DNA from 3 places in the Bacillus sp. C-3-6 genome. Region 2 is predicted to be linked to each of the others. Evidence: a T-box and tRNA genes for the amino acid it is inferred to sense, from the RefSeq annotation. Region 2 holds a T-box; the other regions hold tRNA genes.
What was found. The T-box of region 2 lies ahead of metG (methionine--tRNA ligase). A T-box ahead of a tRNA ligase gene usually reads a tRNA of that ligase, here a tRNA-Met.
Positions count from the first base shown of each region.

Region 1: it encodes a tRNA-Met, which carries the amino acid that the T-box ahead of metG (methionine--tRNA ligase) is inferred to sense. The anticodon was not compared.
Region 3: it encodes a tRNA-Met, which carries the amino acid that the T-box ahead of metG (methionine--tRNA ligase) is inferred to sense. The anticodon was not compared.

Region 1 is NZ_CM137247.1:4,632,821-4,637,414, reverse strand. Features, by position in the region: rRNA gene ACW0JX_RS23935 (23S ribosomal RNA) at 1-1,272, shown strand, start outside; rRNA gene rrf (5S ribosomal RNA) at 1,374-1,489, shown strand; tRNA gene ACW0JX_RS23925 (tRNA-Val) at 1,494-1,569, shown strand; tRNA gene ACW0JX_RS23920 (tRNA-Thr) at 1,574-1,649, shown strand; tRNA gene ACW0JX_RS23915 (tRNA-His) at 1,660-1,735, shown strand; tRNA gene ACW0JX_RS23910 (tRNA-Leu) at 1,758-1,838, shown strand; tRNA gene ACW0JX_RS23905 (tRNA-Gly) at 1,868-1,942, shown strand; tRNA gene ACW0JX_RS23900 (tRNA-Leu) at 1,959-2,047, shown strand; tRNA gene ACW0JX_RS23895 (tRNA-Arg) at 2,051-2,124, shown strand; tRNA gene ACW0JX_RS23890 (tRNA-Pro) at 2,135-2,208, shown strand; tRNA gene ACW0JX_RS23885 (tRNA-Ala) at 2,224-2,296, shown strand; tRNA gene ACW0JX_RS23880 (tRNA-Met) at 2,317-2,393, shown strand; tRNA gene ACW0JX_RS23875 (tRNA-Ile) at 2,398-2,474, shown strand; tRNA gene ACW0JX_RS23870 (tRNA-Ser) at 2,492-2,584, shown strand; tRNA gene ACW0JX_RS23865 (tRNA-Met) at 2,613-2,689, shown strand; tRNA gene ACW0JX_RS23860 (tRNA-Asp) at 2,693-2,768, shown strand; tRNA gene ACW0JX_RS23855 (tRNA-Phe) at 2,778-2,853, shown strand; tRNA gene ACW0JX_RS23850 (tRNA-Thr) at 2,868-2,943, shown strand; tRNA gene ACW0JX_RS23845 (tRNA-Lys) at 2,954-3,029, shown strand; tRNA gene ACW0JX_RS23840 (tRNA-Gly) at 3,043-3,113, shown strand; tRNA gene ACW0JX_RS23835 (tRNA-Ile) at 3,124-3,200, shown strand; tRNA gene ACW0JX_RS23830 (tRNA-Asn) at 3,208-3,282, shown strand; tRNA gene ACW0JX_RS23825 (tRNA-Ser) at 3,290-3,380, shown strand; tRNA gene ACW0JX_RS23820 (tRNA-Glu) at 3,387-3,458, shown strand; gene ACW0JX_RS23815 (MFS transporter) at 3,605-4,594, opposite strand, start outside.
Region 2 is NZ_CM137247.1:4,768,724-4,773,317, reverse strand. Features, by position in the region: gene ACW0JX_RS24670 (methyl-accepting chemotaxis protein) at 1-939, opposite strand, end outside; gene ACW0JX_RS24665 (class I SAM-dependent methyltransferase) at 1,354-2,172, opposite strand; T-box leader at 2,287-2,557, shown strand; gene metG (methionine--tRNA ligase) at 2,608-4,242, shown strand; gene ACW0JX_RS24655 (hypothetical protein) at 4,284-4,538, opposite strand.
Region 3 is NZ_CM137247.1:550,169-554,762, forward strand. Features, by position in the region: rRNA gene ACW0JX_RS02775 (23S ribosomal RNA) at 1-1,065, shown strand, start outside; rRNA gene rrf (5S ribosomal RNA) at 1,166-1,281, shown strand; tRNA gene ACW0JX_RS02785 (tRNA-Asn) at 1,290-1,364, shown strand; tRNA gene ACW0JX_RS02790 (tRNA-Ser) at 1,367-1,458, shown strand; tRNA gene ACW0JX_RS02795 (tRNA-Glu) at 1,476-1,550, shown strand; tRNA gene ACW0JX_RS02800 (tRNA-Val) at 1,555-1,630, shown strand; tRNA gene ACW0JX_RS02805 (tRNA-Met) at 1,657-1,733, shown strand; tRNA gene ACW0JX_RS02810 (tRNA-Asp) at 1,737-1,812, shown strand; tRNA gene ACW0JX_RS02815 (tRNA-Phe) at 1,822-1,897, shown strand; tRNA gene ACW0JX_RS02820 (tRNA-Thr) at 1,916-1,991, shown strand; tRNA gene ACW0JX_RS02825 (tRNA-Tyr) at 2,002-2,085, shown strand; tRNA gene ACW0JX_RS02830 (tRNA-Trp) at 2,093-2,166, shown strand; tRNA gene ACW0JX_RS02835 (tRNA-His) at 2,186-2,261, shown strand; tRNA gene ACW0JX_RS02840 (tRNA-Gln) at 2,325-2,399, shown strand; tRNA gene ACW0JX_RS02845 (tRNA-Gly) at 2,405-2,479, shown strand; tRNA gene ACW0JX_RS02850 (tRNA-Cys) at 2,494-2,564, shown strand; tRNA gene ACW0JX_RS02855 (tRNA-Leu) at 2,575-2,656, shown strand; partial or broken gene ACW0JX_RS02860 (DUF3884 family protein) at 2,818-3,137, opposite strand; gene ACW0JX_RS02865 (YebC/PmpR family DNA-binding transcriptional regulator) at 3,490-4,209, shown strand; partial or broken gene ACW0JX_RS02870 (NUDIX hydrolase) at 4,357-4,594, shown strand, end outside.

The DNA of each region.
Region 1 (4,594 bases), 140 kb from region 2:
GTACCGCAAACCGACACAGGTAGGCGAGGAGAGAATCCTAAGGTGTGCGAGAGAACTCTGGTTAAGGAACTCGGCAAAATGACCCCGTAACTTCGGGAGAAGGGGTGCTTTCTTAACGGAAAGCCGCAGTGAATAGGCCCAAGCGACTGTTTAGCAAAAACACAGCTCTCTGCGAAGCCGTAAGGCGAAGTATAGGGGGTGACACCTGCCCGGTGCTGGAAGGTTAAGGAGAGGGGTTAGCGTAAGCGAAGCTCTGAACTGAAGCCCCAGTAAACGGCGGCCGTAACTATAACGGTCCTAAGGTAGCGAAATTCCTTGTCGGGTAAGTTCCGACCCGCACGAAAGGTGTAACGATTTGGGCACTGTCTCAACCAGAGACTCGGTGAAATTATAGTACCTGTGAAGATGCAGGTTACCCGCGACAGGACGGAAAGACCCCGTGGAGCTTTACTGTAGCCTGATATTGAATTTTGGTACAGTTTGTACAGGATAGGCGGGAGCCATTGAAACCGGAGCGCTAGCTTCGGTGGAGGCGCTGGTGGGATACCGCCCTGACTGTATTGAAATTCTAACCTACGGGTCTTATCGACCCGGGAGACAGTGTCAGGTGGGCAGTTTGACTGGGGCGGTCGCCTCCTAAAGTGTAACGGAGGCGCCCAAAGGTTCCCTCAGAATGGTTGGAAATCATTCGTAGAGTGCAAAGGCATAAGGGAGCTTGACTGCGAGACCTACAAGTCGAGCAGGGACGAAAGTCGGGCTTAGTGATCCGGTGGTTCCGCATGGAAGGGCCATCGCTCAACGGATAAAAGCTACCCCGGGGATAACAGGCTTATCTCCCCCAAGAGTCCACATCGACGGGGAGGTTTGGCACCTCGATGTCGGCTCATCGCATCCTGGGGCTGTAGTCGGTCCCAAGGGTTGGGCTGTTCGCCCATTAAAGCGGTACGCGAGCTGGGTTCAGAACGTCGTGAGACAGTTCGGTCCCTATCCGTCGTGGGCGTAGGAAATTTGAGAGGAGCTGTCCTTAGTACGAGAGGACCGGGATGGACGCACCGCTGGTGTACCAGTTGTTCTGCCAAGGGCATAGCTGGGTAGCTATGTGCGGAAGGGATAAGTGCTGAAAGCATCTAAGCATGAAGCCCCCCTCAAGATGAGATTTCCCATAGCGTAAGCTAGTAAGATCCCTGAAAGATGATCAGGTTGATAGGTTCGAGGTGGAAGCATGGTGACATGTGGAGCTGACGAATACTAATAGATCGAGGACTTAACCATATAATATGAAGCAATGTTATCTAGTTTTGAAAGAATATAAAAAACTTGTTGACTTTAGAAGTTAAATGAGTTACAATAATTCTTGTCTTAAATGAATACAGTCTGGTAATGATGGCAGAGAAGTCACACCCGTTCCCATACCGAACACGGAAGTTAAGCTCTCTAGCGCCGATGGTAGTTGGGACCTTGTCCCTGTGAGAGTAGGACGTTGCCAGGCAAATGGAGGATTAGCTCAGCTGGGAGAGCACCTGCCTTACAAGCAGGGGGTCGGCGGTTCGATCCCGTCATCCTCCACCATTTAGCCGACTTAGCTCAATTGGTAGAGCAACTGACTTGTAATCAGTAGGTTGGGGGTTCAAGTCCTCTAGTCGGCACCAGAAAATCATGGCGGTTGTGGCGAAGTGGTTAACGCACCGGATTGTGGCTCCGGCATTCGTGGGTTCGATTCCCATCAGTCGCCCCATTTTTTCTTAAAATATTAATATGCGGGTGTGGCGGAATTGGCAGACGCACTAGACTTAGGATCTAGCGCCTTTGGCGTGGGGGTTCGACTCCCTTCACCCGCACTTTTAATAAAATATCTCAAACATGTCTTGCGGAAGTAGTTCAGTGGTAGAATACAACCTTGCCAAGGTTGGGGTCGCGGGTTCGAATCCCGTCTTCCGCTCCAATTTTCAATATGACATGCCGGGGTGGCGGAACAGGCAGACGCACAGGACTTAAAATCCTGCGGTGGGTGACCACCGTGCGGGTTCGACCCCCGCCCTCGGCACCATATGCGCCCGTAGCTCAATTGGATAGAGCGTTTGACTACGGATCAAGAGGTTAGGGGTTCGACTCCTCTCGGGCGCGCTTTTATTAACGGGAAGTGGCTCAGCTTGGTAGAGCACCTGGTTTGGGACCAGGGGGTCGCAGGTTCAAATCCTGTCTTCCCGATATTCCCAAAAACATGGGGCCTTAGCTCAGCTGGGAGAGCGCCTGCCTTGCACGCAGGAGGTCAGCGGTTCGATCCCGCTAGGCTCCACTTATTTTAATATCATTTATGGCGGTGTAGCTCAGCTGGCTAGAGCGTACGGTTCATACCCGTGAGGTCGGGGGTTCGATCCCCTCCGCCGCTACCATAAAGGACCTTTAGCTCAGCTGGTTAGAGCAGACGGCTCATAACCGTCCGGTCGTAGGTTCGAGTCCTACAAGGTCCACCACTAAAGGTTTATATCTCGGAGGTATACCCAAGTTCGGCTGAAGGGATCGGTCTTGAAAACCGACAGGCGGCGAGAGTCGCGCGGGGGTTCGAATCCCTCTACCTCCTCCATTTTTTCTTAAATTACATATTATATCATCGCGGGGTGGAGCAGTACGGTAGCTCGTCGGGCTCATAACCCGAAGGTCGCAGGTTCAAATCCTGTCCCCGCAACCAAATGGTCCCGTGGTGTAGTGGTTAACATGCCTGCCTGTCACGCAGGAGATCGCCGGTTCGACCCCGGTCGGGACCGCCATTTTAATAAGGCTCGGTAGCTCAGTCGGTAGAGCAGAGGACTGAAAATCCTCGTGTCGGCGGTTCGATTCCGTCCCGAGCCACCATTTTGAAGTCGCAAGCCGGCTTAGCTCAATTGGTAGAGCAACTGACTTGTAATCAGTAGGTTGGGGGTTCAAGTCCTCTAGCCGGCACCACTTTCAAAATGAGCCATTAGCTCAGTTGGTAGAGCATCTGACTTTTAATCAGAGGGTCGAAGGTTCGAATCCTTCATGGCTCACCATTTTCAATTTAATGCGGGTGTAGTTTAGTGGTAAAACAAGAGCCTTCCAAGCTCTGGTCGAGAGTTCGATTCTCTTCACCCGCTTTTCAATTATGGGCCTATAGCTCAGCTGGTTAGAGCGCACGCCTGATAAGCGTGAGGTCGATGGTTCGAGTCCATTTAGGCCCACCATAATTGTTCCGCAGTAGCTCAGTGGTAGAGCTATCGGCTGTTAACCGATCGGTCGTAGGTTCGAGTCCTACCTGCGGAGCCATATTTATAGAGAAGTACCCAAGTGGCTCAAGGGGCTCCCCTGCTAAGGGAGTAGATCGCGAACGCGGTGCGAGGGTTCGAATCCCTTCTTCTCTGCCAGTAATTGGCCCGTTGGTCAAGTGGTTAAGACACCGCCCTTTCACGGCGGTAACACGGGTTCGAATCCCGTACGGGTCATACTAAAAGAGATAGCATAAACTGCTATCTCTTTTTTGTTGTGTATAGATATAGAAGAAGCTATGACAGATTATAAATAATAAGTTTAAAATAGGATTACCTTTTCTCATGCATAAGAAGAGATAATCCTATTTTTTGAACATGTTTTAACTCTCTATTGAATGTCCATCTTGTTTAATAACAGCATGATTATATGCGAAGTGAAGAGTTTTGTATCCTAAAAGTGCAATAGTGAAGGCAAGGCCTCCTGCTATAATAGCCACACTAAATCCTGCTCGAGCTCCAAAATTATCAATAACTAAACCAGCTATCGCTGATCCTAGGGAGACTCCAATTCCAAGTCCTGTAATTGCCCAAGTCATTCCTTCTGTTATTTTTGATTCAGGTACGATTCTTTCCACAAGCCCCATAGTAATAATCATAGTAGGAGCGACAGATAGTCCTGCAAAGAAGACAATAACTATTAGCCAAGCAATAGTATTTACGAAAAATAGTGGCAGCATTGTTATCATGGAAAGTGTGACTGCTATTAAAAAATGATTATAGGGTGGAGCATTGAGTTTAAGAGTACCGAAAATAAGGCCTGCCAGGCATGAACCGATTGCATAGACAGAAAGTACAAAGCTAGCAGCTACTGCGTTTCCTTGATGTTCAGCAAAAGCTACACTAACGACATCTATTGTGCCAAAGATAGTACCTATAGCAATGAGTGTGAATACTAGTACTCGCAAAGAACCAATTTTAAATACTGTTCCTTTGTTTGTAATGTCGCCAGGGTGTACAGGTGGTTCTGTGCTTTTTTGTAGGATGAATAGGCATACCCCAATTGTAAGAAAAACAGATGATAAAAGTGGCCCTGCTTCTGGGAAGAACATAACACTTAAACTGACAGATAATACAGGACCAATTATGAAGCAAATTTCGTCGACGACCGATTCAAAGGAAAATGCTGTATGCAATTTATGGGATCCACGGTATAGTTTAGTCCAACGTGCACGTACCATAGCTGACATATTTGGCATACAACCTGCACATAAGGCGGATAGAAATAGCGTCCAATAAGGAGCTTCATATTTCGTACATAGAAGTAAGAGGATCGTAAAGAAAACACTGATACCTGTAGTCGGAAGAAGTAT
Region 2 (4,594 bases):
ATCCATTGCGGTTGAACTTTCTTCAATGCTAGAAACTTGTGAACGAATATTGTGTTCAAGAGCATTCATAGTTTCTTGGGTCCTTGCCGTATTTTCCATAGAAGCGGTTGTTTCGATAAATACATTTTCGGAAGCTTCTTTTACACTTGTTGATGTTTGTTGAACTTGTTTTATTATATGCTGTAAGTTAGTGAGCATTTGATTAAAGGAATTTGCAATGTCACCAATTTCATCTTTACTCGTTACGTGTAATCTAGCCGTTAAATCTCCATCTTGAGAAGCTAATTCTTTTAACTTCTCATCAATTTTTCGAATTGGTTTAACGAGTTTACCAGAGAACCACCATGCTAATAAGATAGACGTTAATGTACATGTAATGAGTGAGAAGAAAATAATATATTGAATAAGTGATGAAGAAGACTCGACATCAGCAATTAATGCGTCACGTTTCTCATTTTCTTCATTTGTATATTTATTAAAACGACCTAAAAGATCATTTACATAATCTGTTTGTGATAAAGCAATTTTGGATGCTTCGTCCCATTTTCCTTCACGCGCAAGAGGGAGTACCTCATTATCTATGACGCTACGCCATTTTCCTCCCATTAAAATGGCTTCTTTCATTCCTTCTGGGAGCTTTTTGTCACTTGTTACTTTCTCTCTAGTATCAGCTAATTTTTTCCCTTCTCGGTTGAACTTATCTAATCCTTTTTGATCATGTGATAGCAAATATTCTTGTAAACCAGCAACTTGTGCTTGGAACCAATCGCCACGTTCTTTTAAAATCGTCGCTCTTTTCGATACATCATTTTTTAACGTTTCGATTTCACTTGCTTGATTCATGGCGAATGAAAGAATAACAATAAGAGCAATGCTAAATAAAGAAGAAATGCTTAAGAGTGTGAACAGTAGTTTTTTTCGAATACTAACATATTTCATCGTTACCCCTACCCTCATTTAAACTGTTTATTATGATTTATAGATATTTAAAACAAAATTAATAAAAACATTATTATGAAGTTATTAATCTGTTCAATAAAAATTATAGCAGATAATGGAAGGGGTCAGATTGGTATTAGAAAAAGTTCTTAAAATGTATACATTTGCATATCATAAAATTCATAAATAAATATTAGAAATGCTATTGAAATTTGAAATGACATCATGTATACTTCTAATTAGTTGATAACGATTATCAGTATCAACTAAAAACATTACTCTTCGTTATGTTGGTCATACCCCTTTTTGACGACGTAAGTCAGAGACGAAATGTTGAAATATCTTGTGTCCTATTCTACAGAATTATGGTAATCTCCAACCTCAACTTATATGCGTGAGCATGCAAAAAGGATCCTATCCGTGAAGGGATCCTTTTTTGCATGCTGTCGCAATTATTGTATATAGACCAGGGATACGTTCTTCGATTCCTTCTGGTGCAGTAGAAGGGAAGACCCATCTTTGATGAGATCCATGTTCTTCAACTAGTTTTTCAGTTTTAAAACGTTCTTCCGCAAGTGTTGTAATGATTTCTCCTAGCGTCCAGCGACGGATGGTTGTTTTAGGTAGCGATTCTTTCTGTGCTTCTGTAAGAAGGATGCTATAAGCAACATCATCTTCAATTAATTCTTCATCGAAATAATTTCCACTTGCTCGAAATGATGGATGGTCTACTCCTAATAGCTTTGTGTATATTGGATGGTAATCGCGAAGGATAAGTATCCCACCTGGCTTTAGTAGTTGAGAAATTTTTTTGAAAAGTGGTTTTAAATCTAGAAAGTAATGAAGTAGACCAAGCTCCAGTAATACGATATCAAATGATTTGGAGAGATTTACATCTAGTACATCAGAAACGATGTAATGAATAGAGACGTCTGCGGCGTCCGCAAGTTCATTTGCATATTTTGCATTACTTGCTGAAATATCAACAACTGTTACGTCAGAGCCTAAAAGGGCAAGTGCGACAGCTTTATTTCCTTTTGAGCCGAGTAAGTTAATAATACGTTTTCCTTTTGGAGATTGTATGTAAGGTAAATAATGTGCTACTTCGCGTGTGGGATCTTCCATAATTTTTTTTGCATAATCCTCTGGCGCCCCATGGCGATTCGTCCAAGCTTCATAAGCAGCTGTATTCCAGCTTTTTTCATTTATAGTGCTTAGTTGTTTTTGGTTCAATGTTATCACTCCTTTTGTGAACGTATAGGTATTCGGCGGGAGGATGGGATTTCCTTTTCGTTCTGAATAAAAGTTTGATTTTTCTGTGATTAAGTCGTACAATACTTGTTATACGTAAAAGCGTTGAAAAGGAAAAGTAGGATGAACACATTCTTTCCAGAGAGCTTCGGTAGCTGAGAAGAAGCAAGAATATTCATTTGAACAATGGCCTTTGAGCTTCGTCCTGAACTTATCAAATGATAATAGTAGGCGGCGACGAGAGTTGGTACTCGTTATCAAAACCACAGTATAAGAGCATATAGCTCCGTACTTGTTAAGGCTAATTATGTGAGTAATTGGCGAAATAAGGTGGTACCGCGACTGTTTATACAGCCCCGCCCTTATCTTTTTTAAGATAGGGGCGGGGCTTTTTATATTTTAAAGGAGGGATATAAGATGAGTATTTTTATTGGAGGCGCTTGGCCGTATGCAAATGGTTCGTTACACCTTGGCCATATTGCGAGTTTATTACCTGGAGATATTTTAGCGCGTTATTACAGGGCAAAAGGTGAGAATGTGCTGTATGTTTCAGGGAGTGACTGCAATGGAACACCGATTGCAATTAGAGCAAAACAAGAAGGTGTGACAGCAAAAGAAATTGCTAATAAGTATCATGAAGAATTTCAGCGATGTTTTCGTGATCTCGGTTTTACGTATGATTGCTATACACGTACCGATAGCGAGCATCATCATGAAACTGTTCAAAAAGTTTTTTTACGTTTATTAGAAGAAGGCTATATTTATAAAAAAACAGTGGAACAAGCGTATTGTGAAACGTGTACGCAGTTTTTACCGGATCGTTATGTAGAAGGAATATGTCCATATTGCCATGAAGCAGCAAGAGGAGATCAATGCGATGCTTGTTCTGCTATTTTAGATCCTCTTGATTTGTTAGAAAAGAAATGTAAGTTATGTGGTAGTACGCCATCTGTAGAGGAAACAGAGCATTTCTATTTTGCATTGCATACATTTCAGGAGCAAATTAAAAAAGTTGTAGAAATCGCAAAAGAAAAAGGAACATGGCGTGATAATGCAATTCAATTAACGGAAAGATATGTAAAGGAAGGGTTACAAGATAGGGCTGTATCAAGAGATTTACCAATCGGGGTATCAATTCCAGTGAAAGGGTATGAAGATAAAAAAATTTACGTATGGATTGAAGCAGTGGCAGGATATTATTCAGCGAGTAAACATTGGGCTGAAGAAACAGGAAAAGATGATCAAGAGTTTTGGAATAGCGATGCGCAAACATATTATGTACACGGCAAGGATAATATTCCATTTCACTCCGTCATTTGGCCAGCGGTATTACTTGGAATAGGGGAAGAAGCAATCCCGCGTCATATCGTTTCGAATGAATATTTAACAGTTGAAAAAAGAAAATTATCTACAAGTAAAAACTGGGCAGTATGGGTGCCTGACATATTAGAACGCTATGATCCAGATTCTATCCGTTACTTCTTAACAGTAAATGCACCAGAAAATCGTGACACTGATTTTTCATGGCGTGAATTTATTTACAGTCATAATAGTGAATTGTTAGGAGCATATGGAAACTTCGTGAACCGCACATTAAAGTTTATTGAAAAATATTATGATGGCACTGTACCAAAGGGGACTATTGATATAGAGCTGAAAGATAAAGTAGAAGGATTATATAAAAATGTAGGAGAGGCGATTGAGCAAACTAAATTTAAGGTGGCGTTAGAGACAATATTTGATGCAGTACGTTTTGCAAATAAATATTTTGATGAAAAGCAGCCTTGGAAACAAAGAGAAGATGATCCAGTTTCGTGTGAAGAAACGATTTATAACTGTGTGTATCTTATCGCTAATTTTGCAAATCTCCTTGAACCGTTTTTACCATTTTCAAGTGAAAGAGTTAGATGCACATTGTCGATTATTAAACGAAATTGGGAACCGCAAAATACGTTGCCAAGTAGAATTGATAGCGTGCAGCCACTATTTGAGCGAATCGATGTAAAACAAATTGAGCATGAGGTAGGGAAGCTATATGGAGCGGTAAAGTGAAATATAGAAAAAGACCTTTCAAGTAAATGAAAGGTCTTTTGTTATGCAGTATGATTCTCTTTCTTATCTTTCAAAAAGAAAAGTACGGCAAGGATTACAAGAATAATAGCTGCAATATCATACGTTATTTTAAATGTAGTATTAAAGTTTAAGTACTCTACGAAAGGAGTTTTCACTGCTCCTGCATATATAGAAACGGGAATGAGAAGTAAATCGTAAAATTTCTTTTCTTTCATATATCTTATTAGGAAGAAGATACACATAATAGCAAAAAATATGATGCTTAAAATAGTCATTTATACCTCCAGATAAATTTACTTATTTTAATTGCAGTTATATCTTTTATATAAAT
Region 3 (4,594 bases), 1.0 Mb from region 2:
GCCCGGTGCTGGAAGGTTAAGGAGAGGGGTTAGCGTAAGCGAAGCTCTGAACTGAAGCCCCAGTAAACGGCGGCCGTAACTATAACGGTCCTAAGGTAGCGAAATTCCTTGTCGGGTAAGTTCCGACCCGCACGAAAGGTGTAACGATTTGGGCACTGTCTCAACCAGAGACTCGGTGAAATTATAGTACCTGTGAAGATGCAGGTTACCCGCGACAGGACGGAAAGACCCCGTGGAGCTTTACTGTAGCCTGATATTGAATTTTGGTACAGTTTGTACAGGATAGGCGGGAGCCATTGAAACCGGAGCGCTAGCTTCGGTGGAGGCGCTGGTGGGATACCGCCCTGACTGTATTGAAATTCTAACCTACGGGTCTTATCGACCCGGGAGACAGTGTCAGGTGGGCAGTTTGACTGGGGCGGTCGCCTCCTAAAGTGTAACGGAGGCGCCCAAAGGTTCCCTCAGAATGGTTGGAAATCATTCGTAGAGTGCAAAGGCATAAGGGAGCTTGACTGCGAGACCTACAAGTCGAGCAGGGACGAAAGTCGGGCTTAGTGATCCGGTGGTTCCGCATGGAAGGGCCATCGCTCAACGGATAAAAGCTACCCCGGGGATAACAGGCTTATCTCCCCCAAGAGTCCACATCGACGGGGAGGTTTGGCACCTCGATGTCGGCTCATCGCATCCTGGGGCTGTAGTCGGTCCCAAGGGTTGGGCTGTTCGCCCATTAAAGCGGTACGCGAGCTGGGTTCAGAACGTCGTGAGACAGTTCGGTCCCTATCCGTCGTGGGCGTAGGAAATTTGAGAGGAGCTGTCCTTAGTACGAGAGGACCGGGATGGACGCACCGCTGGTGTACCAGTTGTTCTGCCAAGGGCATAGCTGGGTAGCTATGTGCGGAAGGGATAAGTGCTGAAAGCATCTAAGCATGAAGCCCCCCTCAAGATGAGATTTCCCATAGCGTAAGCTAGTAAGATCCCTGAAAGATGATCAGGTTGATAGGTTCGAGGTGGAAGCATGGTGACATGTGGAGCTGACGAATACTAATAGATCGAGGACTTAACCATATAATATGTAGCAATGTTATCTAGTTTTGAGAGAACATAAAAAACTTGTTGACTTTTAAAGTAAATAAGTTATAATAATGATTGTCTCAAAAGAATAATGTCTGGTAATGATGGCAGAGAGGTCACACCCGTTCCCATACCGAACACGGAAGTTAAGCTCTCTAGCGCCGATGGTAGTTGGGACCTTGTCCCTGTGAGAGTAGGACGTTGCCAGGCAATATTATTCCGCAGTAGCTCAGCGGTAGAGCTATCGGCTGTTAACCGATCGGTCGTAGGTTCGATTCCTACCTGCGGAGCCATTGGAGAGCTGTCCGAGTTGGCCGAAGGAGCACGATTGGAAATCGTGTATACGTCACAAGCGTATCAAGGGTTCGAATCCCTTGCTCTCCGCCATAGGATTTATAATATTTGGCCCGTTGGTCAAGTGGTTAAGACACCGCCCTTTCACGGCGGTAACACGGGTTCGAATCCCGTACGGGTCACCACTTTGGAGGATTAGCTCAGCTGGGAGAGCACCTGCCTTACAAGCAGGGGGTCGGCGGTTCGATCCCGTCATCCTCCACCATATAAATTTTATATGAATAGTATTATCGCGGGGTGGAGCAGCACGGTAGCTCGTCGGGCTCATAACCCGAAGGTCGCAGGTTCAAATCCTGTCCCCGCAACCAAATGGTCCCGTGGTGTAGTGGTTAACATGCCTGCCTGTCACGCAGGAGATCGCCGGTTCGACCCCGGTCGGGACCGCCATTTTAATAAGGCTCGGTAGCTCAGTCGGTAGAGCAGAGGACTGAAAATCCTCGTGTCGGCGGTTCGATTCCGTCCCGAGCCACCATTTATTTCAATAAAATACGCCGGCTTAGCTCAATTGGTAGAGCAACTGACTTGTAATCAGTAGGTTGGGGGTTCAAGTCCTCTAGCCGGCACCATGTAAGTTTCGGAGGGGTAGCGAAGTGGCTAAACGCGGCGGACTGTAAATCCGCTCCTTCGGGTTCGGCAGTTCGAATCTGCCCCCCTCCACCATTTACATAGGGGCATAGTTTAAAGGTAGAACTGAGGTCTCCAAAACCTCCAGTGTGGGTTCGATTCCTACTGCCCCTGCCAAATATATTTACACAACATGGCGGTTGTGGCGAAGTGGTTAACGCACCGGATTGTGGCTCCGGCATTCGTGGGTTCGATTCCCATCAGTCGCCCCATTTTTATTTTAAAAATTACAAATAATTTAATTGATACTTACATATAATTAAGTAAGAATTCGATGGGCTATAGCCAAGCGGTAAGGCAACGGACTTTGACTCCGTCATGCGCTGGTTCGAATCCAGCTAGCCCAGCCATTTTTGCGGAAGTAGTTCAGTGGTAGAATACAACCTTGCCAAGGTTGGGGTCGCGGGTTCGAATCCCGTCTTCCGCTCCAATAAAATTTAATATGGCGGCATAGCCAAGTGGTAAGGCAGAGGTCTGCAAAACCTTTATCACCGGTTCAAATCCGGTTGCCGCCTTTTCTTTTGTGCCGATGTGGCGGAATTGGCAGACGCGCACGACTCAAAATCGTGTTCCTTCGGGAGTGTCGGTTCGACCCCGACCATCGGTATCATGAACGTCGTAAAAAAACTCTATACAATTAGTATAGAGTTTTTTTTGTTTTCTTTTCATTACATGACAAAATAAGCACAAAAAGTGTACGGTGAGTAAACTGCGAAACATTAAAAGGATAAAAACAAACATTCAATTTTATCCTTTTAATTGCGGTATTTAGAGAGAATTTCTCCACCCGGTGACATGAAGTTAAATCCGACACCACCAGTAGATATTAGTACATTATCAACGGTTAAGTTTGTAATTTCTAAAAACTTCTTTTTAAACTCTTCTCTGTTGTACTTATACATTGTTGAGTGGCACGCCCACATTTGCGTTGAAGTGCTTAACCAGTCCCCTAATTCCTTCAATTCAGGAAACGCCTCAAATTGGATTGGTTCATCTAATTTCATGAATCTTACTTGATAGATAGTTGGGTTTAACTTTTCTCCTATTCCTTTAAAAGCATGTGATTTTTTTTCATTTGAATGTGTCATAATTCTCCCTTCATCTTTTCTTTAAATTTTTTCCTATTTTTATTATACAACAGTAGAAAGTAACTATAGGAATATTATGGAAATCGGTATCAGCAATATAAAAAGACTCTAATAGAAATGTTAGAGTCTTTTTTGTTAAATTATATTATGTGATGCTAAAATTCGTAATAAACTTAGGAATTCATGTATAATATAACTTGTCGAAAGAACAAAATGATAGTGATTTATATTATGTCTGTAATATGAATCAAAAATGAACTTTTTATATTTCTTTTAAAAATGTGTTGAACACACATTATATTTCATATTAATATTTTTATGTAGATTTAAAACGAGAAAGAGAGTGGAAAGTATGGGCCGTAAATGGAACAATATTAAAGACAAAAAAGCATCAAAAGATGCAAATACAAGCCGTATATACGCGAAATTTGGACGTGAAATTTATGTGGCGGCAAAACAAGGCGAGCCAGATCCAGAATCAAACCAAGCGCTTAGAGTCGTATTAGAACGTGCGAAAACATACAATGTACCAAGAACAATTATTGATCGTGCAGTTGAAAAAGCAAAAGGCGGCTCAGAGGAAAATTATGACGAGCTTCGTTATGAAGGATTTGGACCAAATGGAGCTATGGTTATTGTAGATACACTTACAAATAACGTAAACCGTACTGCAGCAGATGTACGAGCTGCATTTAGCAAAAACAGTGGTAACATGGGTGTAAACGGTTCTGTAGCTTACATGTTTGATGCGACAGCTGTTATCGGCCTTGAAGGTAAAACATCAGATGAAGTTCTTGAAATTTTAATGGAAGCAGATGTAGATGCACGTGACATTCTAGAAGAAGAAGATGCTGTTATCGTGTATGCTGAACCAGATCAATTCCATTCAGTACAATCTGCACTTAAAGGTGCTGGTGTTGAAGAATTTACAGTTGCAGAATTAACAATGCTTGCACAAAGTGATGTTACACTTCCTGAAGATGCTCAAGTACAATTTGAGAAAATGGTTGATGCATTAGAAGATTTAGAAGATGTACAACAAGTTTACCACAACGTAGACTTAGGAGAGTAATACGATGAAAGCCCCTTTTCGTTTAACGAATAGGGGCTTTTTTTATGAAGTTAATTAAGGTGATGAATTATTAAAGGTATTTTGGTGTAGATAGGGAATATGCTTATAGGGATATATGAAATAACCATTATTTCTAGGAGGCTTAGTATGGAACATAAGACACCAAAGCATATAGTTGCCGTAGCAGGTTATTTAACAAATGAGAAAAATGAAGTGTTATTAACAAAGGTACACTGGCGAGCTGATACGTGGGAAATGCCAGGAGGACAGGTAGAAGAAGGAGAAGCACTCGATCAAGCTGTCTGTAGGGAAATAAAAGAGGAAACAGGGTTAACGGTGAAGCCTATCGGAATTACCGGGGTTTATTATAATGCCTCTATGCACA